Regions from separate parts of the Methylobacterium sp. FW102-HT35C08 genome, predicted to be linked through region 2. Evidence: riboswitches for the same ligand, from Rfam matches in the RefSeq annotation. Region 2 holds a riboswitch; the other holds the start of a gene.
What was found. Region 2 has a riboswitch for thiamine pyrophosphate ahead of thiO (glycine oxidase ThiO). Riboswitches for the same ligand answer to the same signal wherever they lie in the genome.
Positions count from the first base shown of each region.

Region 1: it holds a riboswitch for thiamine pyrophosphate, as region 2 does, so the genes downstream of both, thiC (phosphomethylpyrimidine synthase ThiC) here and thiO (glycine oxidase ThiO) in region 2, are expected to answer to the same signal.

Region 1 is NZ_JBYTCL010000002.1:6,144,263-6,153,027, forward strand. Features, by position in the region: gene AC3WSN_RS29405 (N-acetylglutaminylglutamine amidotransferase) at 1-1,338, shown strand, start outside; gene AC3WSN_RS29410 (class II glutamine amidotransferase) at 1,460-2,284, shown strand; gene AC3WSN_RS29415 (hypothetical protein) at 2,295-2,633, opposite strand; gene AC3WSN_RS29420 (hypothetical protein) at 2,959-3,141, shown strand; gene thiC (phosphomethylpyrimidine synthase ThiC) at 3,164-5,050, opposite strand; TPP riboswitch at 5,122-5,227, opposite strand; gene AC3WSN_RS29430 (alpha/beta hydrolase) at 5,340-6,170, shown strand; gene AC3WSN_RS29435 (restriction endonuclease) at 6,195-6,569, shown strand; gene AC3WSN_RS29440 (acyltransferase family protein) at 6,677-7,747, shown strand; gene AC3WSN_RS29445 (pilus assembly protein PilZ) at 7,757-7,966, opposite strand; gene AC3WSN_RS29450 (hypothetical protein) at 8,124-8,525, opposite strand; gene AC3WSN_RS29455 (ATP-dependent helicase) at 8,736-8,765, shown strand, end outside.
Region 2 is NZ_JBYTCL010000002.1:2,647,839-2,656,603, reverse strand. Features, by position in the region: gene rpoD (RNA polymerase sigma factor RpoD) at 1-1,615, shown strand, start outside; gene AC3WSN_RS12665 (adenylate/guanylate cyclase domain-containing protein) at 1,694-2,953, shown strand; gene AC3WSN_RS12660 (glycosyltransferase) at 3,071-4,198, opposite strand; gene AC3WSN_RS12655 (glycosyltransferase) at 4,434-5,561, opposite strand; gene AC3WSN_RS12650 (TIGR02281 family clan AA aspartic protease) at 6,041-6,547, opposite strand; TPP riboswitch at 6,732-6,860, shown strand; gene thiO (glycine oxidase ThiO) at 6,925-8,148, shown strand; gene thiS (sulfur carrier protein ThiS) at 8,145-8,357, shown strand; gene AC3WSN_RS12635 (thiazole synthase) at 8,360-8,765, shown strand, end outside.

The DNA of each region.
Region 1 (8,765 bases), 3.5 Mb from region 2:
CCCCTCTATTACAGCGCGGTGACGGGTCGCTTCCGCTTCGCCTCGTCACTCCCGGCCCTGCTCGCGGCCGGCGACGTCGATACGGCGATCGATCCGGCGGCGCTCCACCATTACATGAGCTGGCACGCGGGCGTGCCGGCGCCGCTGACCATCCTCAAGGGTGTCCGCAAGCTCGCGCCGGCGACGATCCTGACCCTGGAGAAGGACGGCACCCGGCACGAGGAGACCTACTGGACGGTCACGATCGGCCCGCGCGAGGCGGATCGCGGCATGACCGAGGCCGATTGGCGCGACGCCGTCCTCGAGACCCTCGGCGCCGCGGTGGAGCGCCGGCAGGTCGCCGACGTACCCACCGGCGTCCTCCTGTCGGGCGGGCTCGACAGCTCGCTCCTCGTCGCGCTCCTGGCCCGCAACGGCCAGACCGGGCTGAAAACCTTCTCGGTCGGGTTCGACGCCGTGAACGGCGTCGAGGGTGATGAGTTTAAGTACTCGGACATCATCGCCCGCACCTTCGAGACCGACCACACCAAGCTCGCCGTGGACGGTTCGCGCACTCTGGAGGCGCTGCCCACGGCGATCGCCGCCATGGCCGAGCCGCAGATGAGCCACGACGCGGTTGCGTTCCTGCTGCTGTCGCAGGAGGTCGCCAAACACGTCACGGTGATCCAGAGCGGCCAAGGTGCCGACGAGGTGTTCGGCGGCTACCATTGGTATCCGAAGCTGATGGGCTCAGCGGATCCGGTCTCGGATTATGCCAGGGCGTATTTCGATCGCGACCATGACGAGATGCGCGAGGCGCTGGCGCCGGACCTGCTGAATGGCGACTACAGCACCGCGTATCTCGAAGCGTTCTTCGCGGACTCAAAAAGCGCCAGCGCCATCGACAAGACGCTGCAGCTCGACCAGCAGATCATGATGGTCGATGACCCGGTGAAGCGGGTCGACAACATGACCATGGCCTGCGGTCTCGAAGCGCGCGTCCCGTTCCTGGACCACGACCTCGTCGAGCTGGCGGCGCGCATCCCGGCAGAGCTGAAGGTCCGCGACGGCGGCAAGTACATCCTCAAGGAGGCTGCCCGCGCGGTCGTTCCCGCCGAAGTCATCGATCGGAAGAAGGGCTACTTCCCGGTTCCCGCACTGAAGCACATCCGCGGCCCCTTCCTAAACTTCGTCCGCGACGTTCTAGACAGGCCAGAGGCGCGGGCACGCGGCATCTTCAACCGCGCCTACGTCGACCACCTGCTCGCCGATCCGGACGGCACGCTGACACCCAAAGGCAATTCCAAGCTCTGGCAGGTCGCCCTTCTGGAGAGCTGGCTGCAGACCCACGGCGTCTGAGGCTGACCGTCGCGGCACGGTTCTCGCGAATGATTGTGATCGACGCGGCGCTCAAGGTGCCGCGCTTTGTCCACGATCGTCCCGGATCAGCTTCGCGACACGCACCCGGAGGACCCCGTCGATGTGCCGCTGGATCGCCTATGCGGGACGCACCATCCCGCTGGAGCATTACGTCACCGAGCCGTCCCACAGCTTGGTCTCGCAAAGCATCCAGGCGCTGGAATCGACCGCAGCGACCAACGGCGACGGCTTCGGGCTGGGCTGGTACGGGGATCATCCCGAGCCGGGTCGCTATCGCGAGGTGCAGCCCGCCTGGTCTGACGACAACCTGCGCTACCTGTGCCGTCACCTGCACTCGCACCTGTTCTTCGCGCATGTGCGGGCGGCGACCGGCACGCCGATCACCCGGCCGAACTGCCATCCCTTCGCGTGCGGGCCGTGGCTGTTCATGCACAACGGCTATATCGGCGACTGGAGCCGCCTGCGGCGGCCGGTCGAGGCGATGATCCCCGACGAGCTCTACCCGTCCCGTGCCGGCACGACGGATTCCGAGGCGATCTTCCTCGGCCTGCTCGGCTGCGGCCTGATGGGGTCCGGACCGCGCCGCGATCCCGTGGAGGCCACGACGCGCGCACTCGTGCACCTCACCGAGTTGGTGGGCGAACATCCGTTCCGGTTCACGGCCGCTCTCGCGGATGGACGCGATCTCTACGCGTTCCGTTACGCAGCCAACGACAAGGCCAACTCCCTCTACTACCGCGCATCCGACGGCGGCGTCGTCGTCGCGTCCGAGCCGCTCGATCGCGACCACGGCACGTGGACGTCCGTCTCGGAGAACAGCGTCCTGATCGCCCGGCGCAATCAGCCCGTGGAGATCCTTCCGCTGGCGTCGTTCGGCCTGCGGAACACCGCCTCGGACGACCGCCTCCGCCGCCTTCGGGCCTGACCCGGCAGCTTCAGGCCACGCGCGACAGGCTGCCGGGCTGGGAGTTGCGCGTCCCGTGCGCGGAATCGTAGGCGCGATTGCGCAGAGCGGTCTCGCTCGGGAGCTGGTCGATCACGGTACCGGACGAGGGATCGAGCACCTGGAAGACGATCGTGCTGGTGTCCGGGTCCTGAATGTAGCGCGCCTTGCCGCCACTGGTGCCGATATCGAGCGTCACCGCGGGTTCGAGCGGCGCGGCATTGGTCTCAGGTTCAGGCGCCTTCTGGGTCACGGCGGCGGCAGCCGTGGCTCCGAGGGCGTCGAGGCCCTGCGGCCCCGATGGCGTGGTCGTTAACGGGCGGATCTCCATGACCAGTCTCCTGCGATCCTGTGATCGGAGGATTGAACCGGCGACCTGCCTAATCATCGGTTAAGGGCGGCTGACAGTCCACGGGACGGCTGTGGGGGTTCGGAGATGCGATGAACATCCCGTTACCGCCACGCCATAAATCCGAACTGCATCCGTTTCAAAGTCGTCGCGTTGCACGGGCAGTCGCAGCGCTACGTCCCTGCATCTTCCAAGACCGGGATGCGCAGATGCTCTGCGAAGCCGCGTCGGGTGCCGCCGGGCTGCGCCAGATGGGAATCGCCTGCGGATGAGCGCGCCCGCCCCGGGGCCCTCCGCTTCGTTCAGGATGGTCCGAGGACAACTGCGCCTGGATCGCGGAGCTGGGGCTCAGCCGAACGTCTGCACCGCCGCGGATCTGATGCTCGCGGCGCTGCACGATGCCTATAGTGCCCGCCCGAAGGCCACCCTCGATATCGAGGCCCCGGACGGCGGCACGCCGGGGCGGGGCTGCGGCACGCCCGAATCCTGAACGGCCCGGGCGTGCCGCCGTCTCACTCGGCGGCGTCGACGTAGAGCTTGCCGCCTTCGGCCAGGAATTCCTGCGACTTCGCCCGCATGCCGGCCTCGGCCTCGGCCTTGGACATCGCGGGCGACGCGCCCACGACCTCGCCGGCCTCCTCCATCGCCAGCACCTCGGCGCGCAGATCCTGCGTGATCTTCATCGAGCAGAATTTCGGCCCGCACATCGAGCAGAAATGCGCGACCTTGTGGGCGTCCTTCGGCAAGGTCTCGTCGTGGTAGCGCCGGGCCGTATCCGGATCGAGGCCCAGGTTGAACTGATCCTCCCAGCGGAAGTCGAACCGAGCGCGGCTGAGCGCGTCGTCGCGCAGCTGCGCGGCCGGGTGACCCTTGGCGAGGTCGGCGGCGTGGGCGGCGATCTTGTAGGTGATAACGCCGGTCTTCACGTCGTCCCGGTCGGGCAGGCCGAGATGCTCCTTCGGGGTGACGTAGCAGAGCATCGCGGTGCCGAACCAGCCGATCATCGCGGCGCCGATGCCCGAGGTGATGTGGTCGTAGCCGGGGGCGATGTCGGTGGTCAGCGGGCCGAGGGTGTAGAACGGCGCCTCGCCGCACTCCTTCAGCTGCTTCTCCATGTTGACCTTGATCTTGTGCATCGGCACGTGGCCGGGGCCCTCGATCATCACTTGGCAGCCCTTGTCCCAGGCGACCTTGGTCAGCTCGCCCAGCGTCTCCAGCTCGCCGAACTGCGCGGCGTCGTTGGCGTCGGCGATCGAGCCCGGGCGCAGGCCGTCGCCCAGCGAGAACGACACGTCGTAGGCCCGCATGATGTCGCAGATCTCGTCGAACCGCTCGTAGAGGAACGATTCCCGGTGCCCGGCGAGGCACCAGCGCGCCATGATCGAGCCGCCGCGCGAGACGATGCCGGTGACGCGCCGCGCGGTCAGCGGCACGTGCGCGAGCCGCACGCCGGCATGGATGGTGAAGTAGTCGATGCCCTGCTCGGCCTGCTCGATGAGCGTGTCCTTGAACACCTCCCAGTCGAGCTTGAGCGGGTCGCCGCCGACCTTTTCCAGCGCCTGGTAGATCGGCACCGTGCCGATCGGGACCGGGCTGTTGCGAATGATCCACGAGCGGATGTTGTGGATGTTGCGGCCGGTGGACAGGTCCATGACCGTGTCGGCGCCCCAGCGGATCGACCAGACGAGCTTCTCGACCTCGTCGGCGGCCGAGGACGTCACCGCCGAGTTGCCGATATTTGCGTTGATCTTGACCAGGAAGTTCCGGCCGATCGCCATCGGCTCCAACTCGGTGTGGTTGATGTTGGCCGGGATGATCGCCCGGCCGCGGGCTATCTCGTCCCGCACGAATTCGGGTGTGATGAAGGGCGGAACCGAGGCGCCGAAGCTCTGGCCGTCGGCGAGCGCGGCCTCCGCGCCCTCGAGCATCTTCTCGCGGCAGACATTCTCGCGATGGGCGACGTAAATCATCTCCTCGGTGATGATCCCCGCGCGGGCGAATTCGTACTGCGTCACCATCTGGCCCGGCGCGGCCTTGCGGATGATCCGTTCGGCGGGGCAGGCGGCCACGAGCTTGTCGCCCGCGAAGCCGTTATCCTCGGGCTTCACCGCCCGCGGCGCGACCGCCGCGTAGCCGCGACCGGCGATCCAGGGCTCGCGCACGCCCGGCAGGCCGGCGTTGAGGTCGATGCGCGCATCCGTCTCGGTGTAGGGGCCCGACGGGTCGTAGACCCGCACCGGTTCCTCCTTGGGATCGGAGAGGACAATCTCGCGGTAGGGCACGCGGATGTCCGGCCGGCCAGCCGGGCTCGCATAGACCTTGCGCGATCCGGTGACCGGACCGGTGGTCACGGCCTCGGGGCTGCCTTTCACGTCCTTGGGGAGAACGGGTGCGTTCATCGTGGGCCTCTCCTCGTTCTGGAGCGGTCCGGTCCACGCGATGGCTGAGATGAGAGCCGGCCGCGCGACGCGCGACCGCAGGTTCCCGTCCCTCCGCCGGTATGAGCCGGATCAGGTTCAAGGGTCAGGGCAGCGTGCCCAATCTCAGCCCCCTGCAGGGCCCCCCTCGGAACGATTCAAGACTCGGGCTCTCGGGCGGCTTTGTCAATGCTGGGTGCAACCCGTAGACAACAGATCCTCCCGGCCCGTCGCGCGCCTCGGCGAGTGCCGTGCTCTCCAGCCAGCGGATATGCGTCTCCTGATCGGCTTGGCTCTCGCGGCCATTCTCTTCTACGGCCTGGCCCTGGTCGTGCTCGGCCTCAACCAGAGCCGGCTCCTCTATCCGGGCGCCTATAGGCCACCGTCCGCCGGAGAGCCGGTTCCGGGTGTGGCCGCGATCACCCTCGTCACCGAGGACGGCGAGACGCTGCACGCGCTGTGGAAGCCGCCGCAGCCGGGCTGCGGCGTGGTCGTCAGTTTCCACGGCAACGGCTCGCGGCCGGAGCCGCAGGGCGCCCGCTTCACCGACGGTCCCTGGCATCGCGGCGGCTGGGGCATCCTGGCCCCCGCCTATCGCGGCTATCCGGGCTCGACCGGACACCCGAGCGAGACGGGGCTGATCCGCGACGGGATGGCGGCGGTCGCGGCGGCGGCCGCTCGGGCGCCGGGTGCGCCGATCCTGCTTCACGGCCATTCCCTGGGCGCTGCCGTCGCGGTCGCGGTCGGTGCGCGCACAGCGCCGCTCGGCTTGTATCTGGAGGCGCCGTTCGACTCGATGACCCATGCCGTGCGGCTGCATGTCCCGCTGGCCCCGACCTGGCTCCTGCGCGACACCTATCGTTCGGACCTGCGCATCCGCACCGGGGCGGCGCCTATGCTGATTGTTCAGGGCCGCGACGATCCTGTGGTGCCGGCCAAGCTTGCGGTCGCCCTGGCGGCGGCAGCCGGGCCGCGAGCCCGGATCGAGCTCGTTCCGGGCGACCACGTCTCCATCCTGGGGGTCGGCGATCGCGAGGCCGAGGCGCTGTTCCGGAGCCGCCTCGCGCGTGGCTGCGCGCCGGCGGCGCAATCGGAGCGGTAACAGGTCGAACGAGGGAGGATGTGCGTGGTCGGACGGCGCTCACGGCGCTGGAGCGCCGATGACCCCGATGCGCCGGGGACGGCCGCGCGCGCGCATCCGGTCTGCCCGCTCTGTGAGCGGTCGATCCCGCCCGGCGCTCGCTCCAGCCTCCACCACCTGACCCCGAAGCTGAAAGGCGGGACGCACCGGGGCACGGTGCGGCTTCACCAGATCTGCCACTCGGCCATCCATGCCCGCTACAGCGAGGCCGAGATCGCCAAGCGCCTCGCCGATGTGGAGGCTCTCAGGGCCGATCCGGAGATCGCCCGGTTCCTGACCTGGGTCCGCGGCAAGCCCGATGATTTCCACGCCGCAACCCGCACAACCCGTGACCGGCGCGCAGCACGGCGCAAGCACTGACGGGCGGCATTTACCGCGCGTTCGCCACGTCGACAGCGCGCGCCGGCGCAGAGCCTTGTCGTCAACCGTTCCGGGTACAGGATCGCATCGACTGCAAGGACGGGACGATGGCCGGAACCGGAGATGCGCGCGATCGGCTCGCCTGGGTCGATGTCGCCAAAGGCATATGCATCCTCCTCGTGGTCATGATGCATGCGGTGACCGGCACCGGCGACGCCATGGGCGGCGAAGGTTTTCTGCATCCGGTCGTGGCCTTCGCGAAGCCGTTTCGGATTCCGGACTTCTTCCTCCTGTCCGGCCTGTTCATGGGCCGGGTGATCGACCGTGACTGGCGCCTGTTCTCCGACCGCCGCGTCGTTCACTTCGCCTATTTCTACCTGCTGTGGCTCGTGATCCAGTCGGCCGCGCGGTACGGGAAGATCGTGGGCGACGGCGGGCCGACGGCCTTCGCGGCGCATCTCGCCCATTCACTGATCGAACCCTATTCAAGCCTGTGGTTCATCTATCTGCTGGCGGTGTTCTCGGTCGTAACCAAGGCGCTCCGTCAGGTTCCCGCGGGTCTGCTGCTGACGGGTGCTGCCCTGCTGCAGATCGCCGACATCCGCACCGACTCGACGCTCATCGACGAGTTCTGCGCCCGGTATGTCTACTTCCTCGCCGGGTATCTGTTTGCGGGTCGGATCTTCGCGCTGGCCGATACCGCGCGCCGCCGGATCGGTCTCGCCCTGTGTGGCCTCGCCGTTTGGGCTGGCCTGGAAGGGTGGCTGGCACTGAGCCCATGGAGCAACCCGGATCACCCGACCTTGGCCAGCCTGCCGCTCGTGAGTCTTGCGCTGGGCGCGGCAGGGGCGCTGGCGATCGTCGTGACCGCTGCGCTGATCGTCCGGTTGGGAGGTCCGGTCGCCGAGGCGATCAGGACCTGCGGCCAGCGCTCGATCGTGATCTATCTCGCCTTCTCGCTGCCGATGGCCGCGACGCGGGAGCTTCTCGTGCGCAGCGGTTGGATCGCCGATATCGGCGCGGCGAGCCTGATCGTCATCGCGATGGCGGTGCTGATGCCCTTGATCCTCGAGCGGCTCGTGCGCGGCACGCCATTCGATTTTCTGTTCGTGCGACCCCGGCGCTTTCGCCTCGCCACGGCCAGCGGCCGATCCGTGCCCGCTCTGCAACCGGGCTGAGGCGCGGGCTCAGCCTTCGACAGGCGCGAAGGTCAGGCCGATCCGGCGGCCTCGCCGCCATGCCACGGCGACCGGCCGCGGGTCACCACCTTCGGTCAGGCGCAACAGGAACTTGGCCGGAACGACGTGGTCGCCCTCGACTTCGATCTGCGCGCCCGTCTCGGTGATGTCCCAGACCAGGCAGCCGACTGCGCCGCGTTCGAGCAGCAGGCTGCCCATCGTGAAGGCGTTCTTCCGGAAAACGCTGCGGCGATTCTCCGTCATGGCCTCCCACCGATCACGTCAGCCCGCGAAGCCGGGCTCCGCGCTGCATCATGTTGCCGACCGGCGGTTAACAGGCCGGGTGCGCGCGAAGGCCGAGTTGCGGTGCCGCAGATCAATCCTCGTCCGGATCGTCCCGGTAGCGGCGCCGCGCAGGTCCGTAATCCTCGTCGTACGGGCGGCGTGCCGGTGGGCGATCGTAGTCGCGACCGTAGCGATAGGTGTCGCGGCGCGGCTCGTCGTCCTCGTCGATCCGTCTCCGATCGGTACCGCCGCCCGCGGTGATCCGCGGCGCGTACCAGCAGCTCTTCGCCTGGCCTGGAGCCGGGTCGCCGAAGGTCTGCGTGTTGCACGGAACCATGCCGCCCTGCGGGAACGGGCGACCGTTGGTCCGGCCCGGCACGCCGTAATACACGTTGGTCGGGTAGGGCATCCGGCAGACCCCGCCGTCCTGGGCGCAGCCGATCAGGTTCACGGTGTCGAGCTGGTAGGCCTGCGCCGGCGTGAGGTGCAGCACGGCCGATCCCAGCGATAAGGCTCCGAAGGCCACAACGATCCGATGGCGCACGTCCCTGATTCCCCCCTGGTTCGTGGTCACGCTGCCGAATAATCCGGAAGCCGGCTTCCGGCCAGCGGCGGCGCTCGCTATGCCGTCGCCGGCAGCCACCGACATTCGCATGTTCTGACGACATCGCGCGTTACGAAGGCGGCGCCGCAGGAGGCCTTGATGAGAGATGCGTCCGCGCAGGAGCTTCTG
Region 2 (8,765 bases):
GACCGACCGCACCGACGACCCGGTGCGCATGTACCTGCGCGAGATGGGCTCGGTGGAGCTCCTGTCGCGCGAGGGCGAGATCGCCATCGCCAAGCGCATCGAGGCCGGCCGCGAGGCGATGATCGCGGGCCTCTGCGAGAGCCCGCTGACCTTCCAGGCGATCATCATCTGGCGGGACGAGCTCGTGGAGGGCAAGGTCCTCCTGCGCGACATCATTGACCTCGAGGCGACCTACGCGGGTCCGGACGGCAAGAACGCGCCGCAGATCGCCGAGGGCGAGGAATCCGAGGACGGCGAGCCGCCGGCGCCCCCGGAGGGTGGCGACGACGAGGACGACCTCGAGAACAACGTCTCGCTCGCCGCGATGGAAGCCGAGATCAAGCCGCGGGTCCTGGAGACCTTCGACGCGATCGCCGCCAATTACCGCAAGCTGCGCAAGTCGCAGACCGAGGGTACGGAGCGGAAGGCCGCGGGCGAGAAGAACACCCCGGCGCAGGACCAGAAGCAGATCGAGCTGAAGGACACCGTCGTCGCCGACGTGAAGTCGCTGTCGCTCAACAACAACCGCATCGAGGCGCTGGTCGGCCAGCTCTACTCGATCAACAAGCAGCTGATCGGCCACGAGGGCCGGCTGATGCGTTACGCCGAGAGCCACGGCGTGGCCCGCGACGAGTTCCTGCGCCACTACCAGGGCTACGAGCTCGATCCGAACTGGATGGAGCGCGTCGGCACGCTGGGCGGCAAGGGTTGGAAGAACCTGGTCGAGCGCGGCTCGAAGCAGGTCGCCGAGCTGCGCGCGCAGATCCTCGATCTCGCCTCCGAGACGGGTCTAGAGATCGGCGAGTACCGCCGCATCGTCAACATGGTCCAGAAGGGCGAGCGCGAGGCCCGGCAGGCCAAGAAGGAGATGATCGAGGCGAACCTGCGCCTCGTGATCTCGATCGCCAAGAAGTACACGAACCGCGGCCTGCAGTTCCTGGACCTGATCCAGGAGGGCAACATCGGCCTGATGAAGGCGGTCGACAAGTTCGAGTACCGGCGCGGCTACAAGTTCTCGACCTACGCCACGTGGTGGATCCGGCAGGCGATCACCCGCTCGATCGCCGACCAGGCGCGCACAATCCGCATCCCGGTGCACATGATCGAGACGATCAACAAGATCGTCCGGACCTCGCGCCAGATGCTGCACGAGATCGGCCGCGAACCGACCCCGGAGGAGCTGGCCGAGAAGCTGGCCATGCCGCTGGAGAAGGTCCGCAAGGTCCTGAAGATCGCCAAGGAGCCGATCTCTCTCGAGACGCCGATCGGCGACGAGGAGGACAGCCACCTCGGTGACTTCATCGAGGACAAGAACGTCGTCCTCCCGATCGACGCGGCGATCCAGTCCAATCTGCGCGAGACCACCACGCGGGTGCTCGCCTCGCTGACCCCGCGCGAGGAGCGCGTGCTGCGGATGCGCTTCGGCATCGGCATGAACACCGACCACACCCTCGAGGAGGTCGGCCAGCAATTCTCAGTGACCCGCGAGCGCATCCGTCAGATCGAGGCGAAAGCACTGCGCAAGCTGAAGCACCCGTCGCGCAGCCGGAAGCTCAGGAGCTTCCTGGACAACTGAGCCCCGCCGCGGCTCCGGCCGCGGTGTTCTCCCGCTTACCGCGTTGCCACGGCGCTCCGCGGCATCCAATCTGGCGCCATGCTCGAACGCCGCCCGCCAACGCCCGGATCGCCGACGGCCTTCGCGGATGGCTCGGAGGCCGACGACGTGCCCTTCGGCGCGCTCCAGCCCTCCGTGGGCATCCGCGACTGGCTGCTCGGCGAGGGGGCTCGGATGCCCAACGCCGAGGAGATGCTCGCCGGCCTTGCCGAGCGGCTGATCGCCATCGGCGTGCCGGTGGACCGCGCCTCCACGGCGATCGACACCCTGCACTCGGAATATGCCGGCGTCGGCCGGATCTGGACCCGGGACGGCGGTACCTCCGTGCGGCTGTTCCCGCACGGCGCCCGCTCGACGGACGCCTATCTCAACAGCCCATTTCACACGGTCCACGAAACCGGGGAGTGGCTGATTCTCGACCTCTCCGAGACGCCGGACGACGCCTACGCGATCATCCCGGACCTGAAGGCGGGCGGCTACACGCACTACGTCGTGGCGCCGCTGTTCTTCACCAACGGCACCAAGAACGGCATCACCTTCGCCACCCGCGCGCCGGAAGGCTTCGGTGAGGACGATATCGCGATCCTGCGCTTCGTGATGCCGGCCCTCGCCGCGGTGGCGGAGATGAGGGTCCTCAACAAGCAGCTCGATCACGTCCTGCGGCTCTACGTCGGCGACGAGCCGCACCGCGCGATCCTGGCGGGGGACATCCGCCGGGGTCAGGTCACGCGGATCCGCTCGGCGATCCTGTTCGCCGACATGCGCGACTACACCCGGACCTCGGCCGACATGACCCCCGAGGAGGCGGTCGGCCTGCTCAACGTGTTCTTCGACTGCCTCGTGCCGCCGATCGAGCGGGAAGGCGGCGAGGTGCTGAAGTACCTCGGCGACGGCCTGCTGGCGATCTTCCGTGAGTCCGGCGACGATCTCGGTGGCGCCGCCAAGGGTGCACTTACGGCCGCCCAGCACGCCCTGGCGGCCCTCGACGAGGCCAATGCCCTGCACCAATTCCCGGTCCCGGTGGCCGCCGGCATCGCGCTCCATCACGGCGAGGCGGCCTACGGCAATGTCGGCTCGGGCTCGCGGCTGGACTTCACGGTGATCGGGCGCGACGTGAACCTTGCGAGCCGCCTCGCGCAGCTGAACCGCATCCTCGGCGAGCCGCTGCTGATGTCGAAGCCGTTCGTGGATTTCCTCTGGGGCGATCCGATCCCCCTCGGCGAGCACCAGCTGAACGGCTTCGCGGAGCCCATGGCGGTGTTCCGCCCCAAGTTCCTGCGCCCGCGCAAGCCGAACTGACGGTCGACGCGACGACCGGATCATCGGCCGGAACCGCCCTCCGAACCGGGGGGAGGAGAGAGCGGCTCTGGGACGCGGCGCAATCTGCACGCACGTGCGGCGCCGGGTTCCAGGCTCTCATAAGTGCCAGGACGGGAGGAACTCCGACCGGTAGGATGACGGCTGACAGCCCCAGGCCGGATCGATCATCCCGGCGAGGGCTTGACGCGCGAGCGCGCTCGTCCGTGATAGAACATCCTCATGAACGTCCGGCTGTTCCAGGATGTCGAGACAGGCCGACAAGCAGACGCGAAGCTGACCCGTGTGGAAGGCATGAGCAGAAAATTCCTCCCGCAGCCCGTAGCTGTATACCCACGGATGCAGGGAGATCCCCTCAGCCGGTAGCGGCAGGGCAAGCCCCGCTTCAGCGTATCGATACCCGACGGCGAACTTCCTTCTCCGTCTGCAAAAACGGCTGGCGCCGAGCCGCGCTTCCGCCCGCGCCGGGCAGATCGGGATCATTCGATCGTACAGGGCCAGCACATCATCTTCGGGCTCGTTCAAAGCCTCCATGATGTCGGCAGCGCACAGTAATCCGATGTAAATCTCTTCGTTCCAATACCCTAGATCGGCTCTTTTCAGATAATACTCCACGGCCTTGCGGGGCTCTCCGCCGTCCCGATACGAGTTCGCCAGATAGAATGTGTATCGGGCGACCATGAAGGGATCGTCCTCGACGGCCAGGGCATCTTCCAGCACAGCGATGTCGCGCGACTCGGTCCCGTCATCGCGATGCCGCGCCCCATCAGTGCCGCGACGCATCGCCAGCGGCAGGGTCGTCAGACTGGGATTTCCCGGGCATTGCAGAAATTCGTGCAGAACGCCGCGGTAACGCCAATCCTTCCGGTTGTCGACGAGTTGTGTCCGCCAGTATCGCGTGGCTCCATCCACGATTTCGAGTTTGTACCCGGCCTCCGTGAGCCTGGGCATGGCGAACCGTTGCGCATCAATCAGTTCGTCATCGGCGTCGATGATCAGTGCATAATCCGCGTGCGGACGCGCCAGCGTCAAAGCCTCGGTCCGGTTGAAGGCGAAATCGACCCACGGTCGCTCTACGAGAGCACCGGGCAGATCGGCCAACGCTGCCCGGATGACATCCTGCGTCCCATCGGTCGATCCGGTGTCTACGATCACCCAGTGATCAATGAGAGTCCGAACAGAAGCTAAGCATCTACGGATGACATGAGCCTCGTTCTTGACAATCATCGACAGGCAAATTGTTTGTCCAAAGCTGTTCATATCGATTTGAAGCCGATCGCTCTAGATTGGCGCGCACAGACACTGTGAAAAGCCGCCTGCGTCACCAAAATTGCGTGACGTGGAACGGTGTGAGGCTGGGGTTGGCGCGTGAAATACGCAGGCTGGATCGACCCAGACTGGTGCGGAACCTTCGGTGCTGCACTTGGATTCGATTGATCCGCGTTGACGCCGCTTGGCGTGCTCATCCTTGCCAAACAGGCGTGAGTTCCGACCTGTAAGCAGAGTGCTGGAGCCCCCAGACCGGGTCGATCATGGTGGCGAGTGACTGTCGGGCCAAGGTGCAAACGCGCGAGCGAACCTCCTCGGGAACTTCCGATTGCTCAAGTATGCTCAGGCACACGGACAGACAAACTCGAAATTGCCCTGTGTGATAAGCGTGAAACGCCAATTCATCTCGCAAACCGTATGCATACACCCACGGATTCAGGGATAGCCCTTCGCTGGGCATTGGCAGCACCACGCCGGCCTCGGCATAGCGGTACCCGGCAGCGAAGTTGCCCGTGATCCTGCAATACCGGCTGGCGGCGTGGCGCGCCTCGGCGCGCGCGGGACAGACGGAGATTGCACGATCATAGACCGCCGAAATCTCCTCCCCGGGCCTACCCAGCGTTTCCATGATAAGGGCGGCGTTAAGCAGACTGAGGTATACCTCTTCCATCCAATATCCGAGATCAGCTCGCTTTAGATAACACTGGAGAGACTTAGCGAGATCGCCAACGTCACGGTAGGATCTCGCCAGATAGAAGGTGTACCGTGAGATCATGAAGGGGTCGGTCTCGACGGCAAGCGCCTTCTCCATGGTCGTCAAATCGCGATATTCTGACATTTCATCTTGGTGACGCGCACCGTCGTCACCGCGGCGCATCGATAACGGCAGCATCGGCGTGCCTGGATTTCCCGAACATTCCAAAAATTCGTGGACCACACCGCGATAATTCCAGTTAAAATCGTTGTTTATCATCTGTATTCTAAAATATTTTGTTGCCCCGTCTAAGATTGTAAACATATGCCCCGCTTCCGAGAGCTTCGGCAAAACGAAGCCTTCCGGAACGATAAGCTCATCGTCGGCATCGATGATCAGTGTGTAGTCGGCGTGCGGACGCGCGAGTTTCAGCGCCTCGGTCCGATTGAAGGCGAAGTCGACCCACGGGCGCTCCACGAGTCGACCCGGACAATCGGCCATCGCCGCTCGGATGACGTCCTGCGTCCCGTCCGTCGATCCGGTATCCACGATAAACCAATAATCGATGAACGGCCGAACAGAATCGAGACACCGTCGTATGACACGTGCTTCATTCTTGACGATCATCGACAAACAGATGGTCTGACACAAAGTGTTCATGGCAACGAATTTCAAGCTTATAAGAATGACCGTTCGAACAGTGACCACATGCGTAGCATCAAATTAGGTAGCCACAAAGTGACCTCGCAAGGATCAGAAACAGCTTATCAGTTTGCAAATAACCTAAGATTGGAACAATCTACTAGATACAATCGATTTGATCATCAATCGTTACAACAATCATGAATTTTTAAACTTGCTATACTGAGATATGGCGATCTAAATGATGCGCGTTTGCGAGCGCGACGGCAAACAAGCTTCCTTTCCGGGCCAAATGGCGCAGCGCGGCATACGCAGGCGCCACTGCGATCTGGCCTCCGTGTGGCCGGTCCGGGTTGCAGGCGTTCGCTTCGATAATGGCCCACGCGGCGGGGCGCCGGATTCCCTCGGCCGACGGTCTGCCAGAGGCATCCGGGCGCGGCGTCGGTACGGGCCTCGGTGACGCCTCAGCCCCGCAGGGTCATCGTGCCGCCGCTGACGGTGAAGTCGCGCAGGCGCTTCAGGAACGACATGCCGAGCAGGCTCGTGCTGAGACGCCCCCGCGGGATCACCACCGCGTCCACGTCCCGCACGATGATCGAACCGACCTGCAGGACGGCGATCCGGATCGGCGCCACCCGAACCGTCCCGTTCGCGGTGTTCCAGACACGGCTGAAATCGCCCGCACGGACCCGGATCCCAATCCGCTCGGCATCCTCCTCCGAGAAGGCGCAGGAGCTCGCGCCGGTATCGACCATCATCGCTAGGGCGCGACCGTCCATCAGGGCATTCACGAAGAAGTGGCCGTTGCGCCCGGCCTGAAGCGCAACGCCGGCCACCGCGCCGTCGGGAACCGGCGTCGTTGCCGCGGTGGAGGCCGGCGCAGCCGGATCCGAGCGGATCCGCTCGCGCAACCTCTGGAAAGCCGTCACCGACAGGAAGCCAATCGTGCAGACGACCACGAATGTGCGCACGCTTCCCGCCCCGGCCCTACAGAGTGATGAATTCTCGCCCGGATCCGTGAAGGGCCGGTGCCCGGCAGCCGGATTTCGTCCGGCTTGGTATCCGGGCGGTGACTGCGTCCGAGGAATGTCCGTCCGCCGGGTGATGCCGATTGGCGGCGGGGTTGACCGATGCGGCGCGGGCGACCAAATCTATCCCCGTTCCAGGGAGATCCCCGGCAAGGGGCTGAGAAACCGCTGGCACGTCCGTCAGGACCTGCGGCGCGGAAATCCTTCGAACCTGATCCGGCTCATACCGGCGTAGGGATTGGACCGCGGCCGCCCGAAAGGCAGGCCACAGCTTCTCACCGAAGCACACGGCCCGGTTCCCGCGACGGCAATCCGCGGAGATGCCCGTGCCCCTCGAACGCCCTGCCTCACCGATCGGCCGCCGCCGCAGTCCCGACGGCGGTGTCGCGCCCACGGCCCTGCCGGCGCGGACCGACGTCGCCGTCATCGGCGGCGGGCTGATCGGCCTGTCGATCGCGTGGCGGCTCGCCCGGGCGGGCCGCGCCGTGACCGTGCTGGAGCAGGACACGATTGGCGCGGGCGCGAGCCTCGCGGCTACCGGCATGCTGGCCCCCGCCGCGGAGCACGAGCCCGGATCCGACCCGCTGCTGCCGCTCGCCTTGGCATCCCTTCGGCTCTGGCCGGAGTTCCGCGATGCGCTGGAAGCCGAGTCCGGCCGCGCGATCGATTACCGCCCCGATGGCACCCTGGTCCTGGCGGTCGGCCGCGACGAGGTCGAGCGCCTGCGCTTCCGCTTCGATCTGCAGCGCCGGTCGGGGCTCGACGCGACTTGGCTGCCGGGCAGCGAGGTGCGGCGGCTAGAGCCCGGCCTACGCCCCTCGGTCACCGCCGGGATCCACTGTCCGTTGGATCACCAAGTCGATCCCCGTTTGGTCATGGACGCCCTCACCGAGGCCTGCCGTCGGGCCGGCGTAATTTTGGCGGAGCGGACCCCCGTCAGCGCCCTCGACTGGTCGGCCGGCCGTGTCGCTGGCGTCCGGGCCGGGGATCGCGGTGTCGCGGCCGAGACCGTGGTGCTGGCCTCCGGTGCCTGGAGCGGTGAGGGCAGCTTGCTGCCGGAGGGGCTCGCCCTGCCGGTCCGGCCGCTCAAGGGCCAGTCCCTGGCCCTGCGCACCACCCCGCGCACCGGCACGCTTGGCCGGATGATCTGGACCGAGCAGGTCCACATGGCGCCGAAGAGCGACGGTCAGCTCATCGTCGGCGCTACCGTGGAGGATTGCGGTTTCCGGCCGGGCGTCACCGCGGGCGGCCTCTACGCCCTACTGGAGGGCGCACGACGGGTGCTGCCGGGGATCGAGGAGATGGAGGTCGACGCCGTCTGGAGCGGCTACCGCCCCACCTCGGACGACGACGCGCCGATCCTCGACGTGATCGCCCCCGGGCTCGTCGCCGCGACGGGCCATCACCGCAACGGCTACCTGCTTGCCCCGATCACCGCCGACGCCATTGCCGGTCTGGTGACGGACGGCGTGCTGCCGGAGGTCGCCCGGCCGTTCACCCTTGCGCGGTTCGGCCGCCCCGAGCCCCGGAGGGTTTCGGCATGAGGCTCTTCGTCAACGGCGAGCCGCGCGAATGCCCTGCCGAAACCGTGGACGCCCTGTTCCGTCTGGAGGCGGAGGAGAGCGGGATCGAGAGCCCGCAGGGCGTCGCCATCGCGCTGAACGGCCGGGTGCTGCGCCGCCGGGACTGGGGCGAGACCCCGGTCGCGGACGGCGACCGTGTCGAGATCGTCCGCGCCATGCAGGGAGGTTGAGCATGGACCAGATACTTACGCCGCTGCGCCCGGAAAGCGGGGACGACGGCCTGACCATCGCCGGGGTGAGGCTGTCGTCCCGGCTGTTCATCGGCACCGCCGGCTACCCGACCCAGGCGATCATGCGCGACGCCGTCGAGGCGAGCGGCGCCGACGTGGTCACCGCCTCGATCCGCCGGGTCTCGCTCCAGGGACACGGCTCGGACACGGTCAAAATCCTGAAGGGCAAGCGTTTCCTGCCGAACACCGCGGGCTGCGAGACGGCCCGCGACGCGATCATGACCGCCGAGCTCGCCCGCGAGGCGCTCGACACCAACTGGATCAAGGTCGAGGTGATCGGCGACCGGGAGACGCTCTACCCGGACGTCACCGAGTTGATCGAGGCCTGCCGCCACCTCGTGGACGATG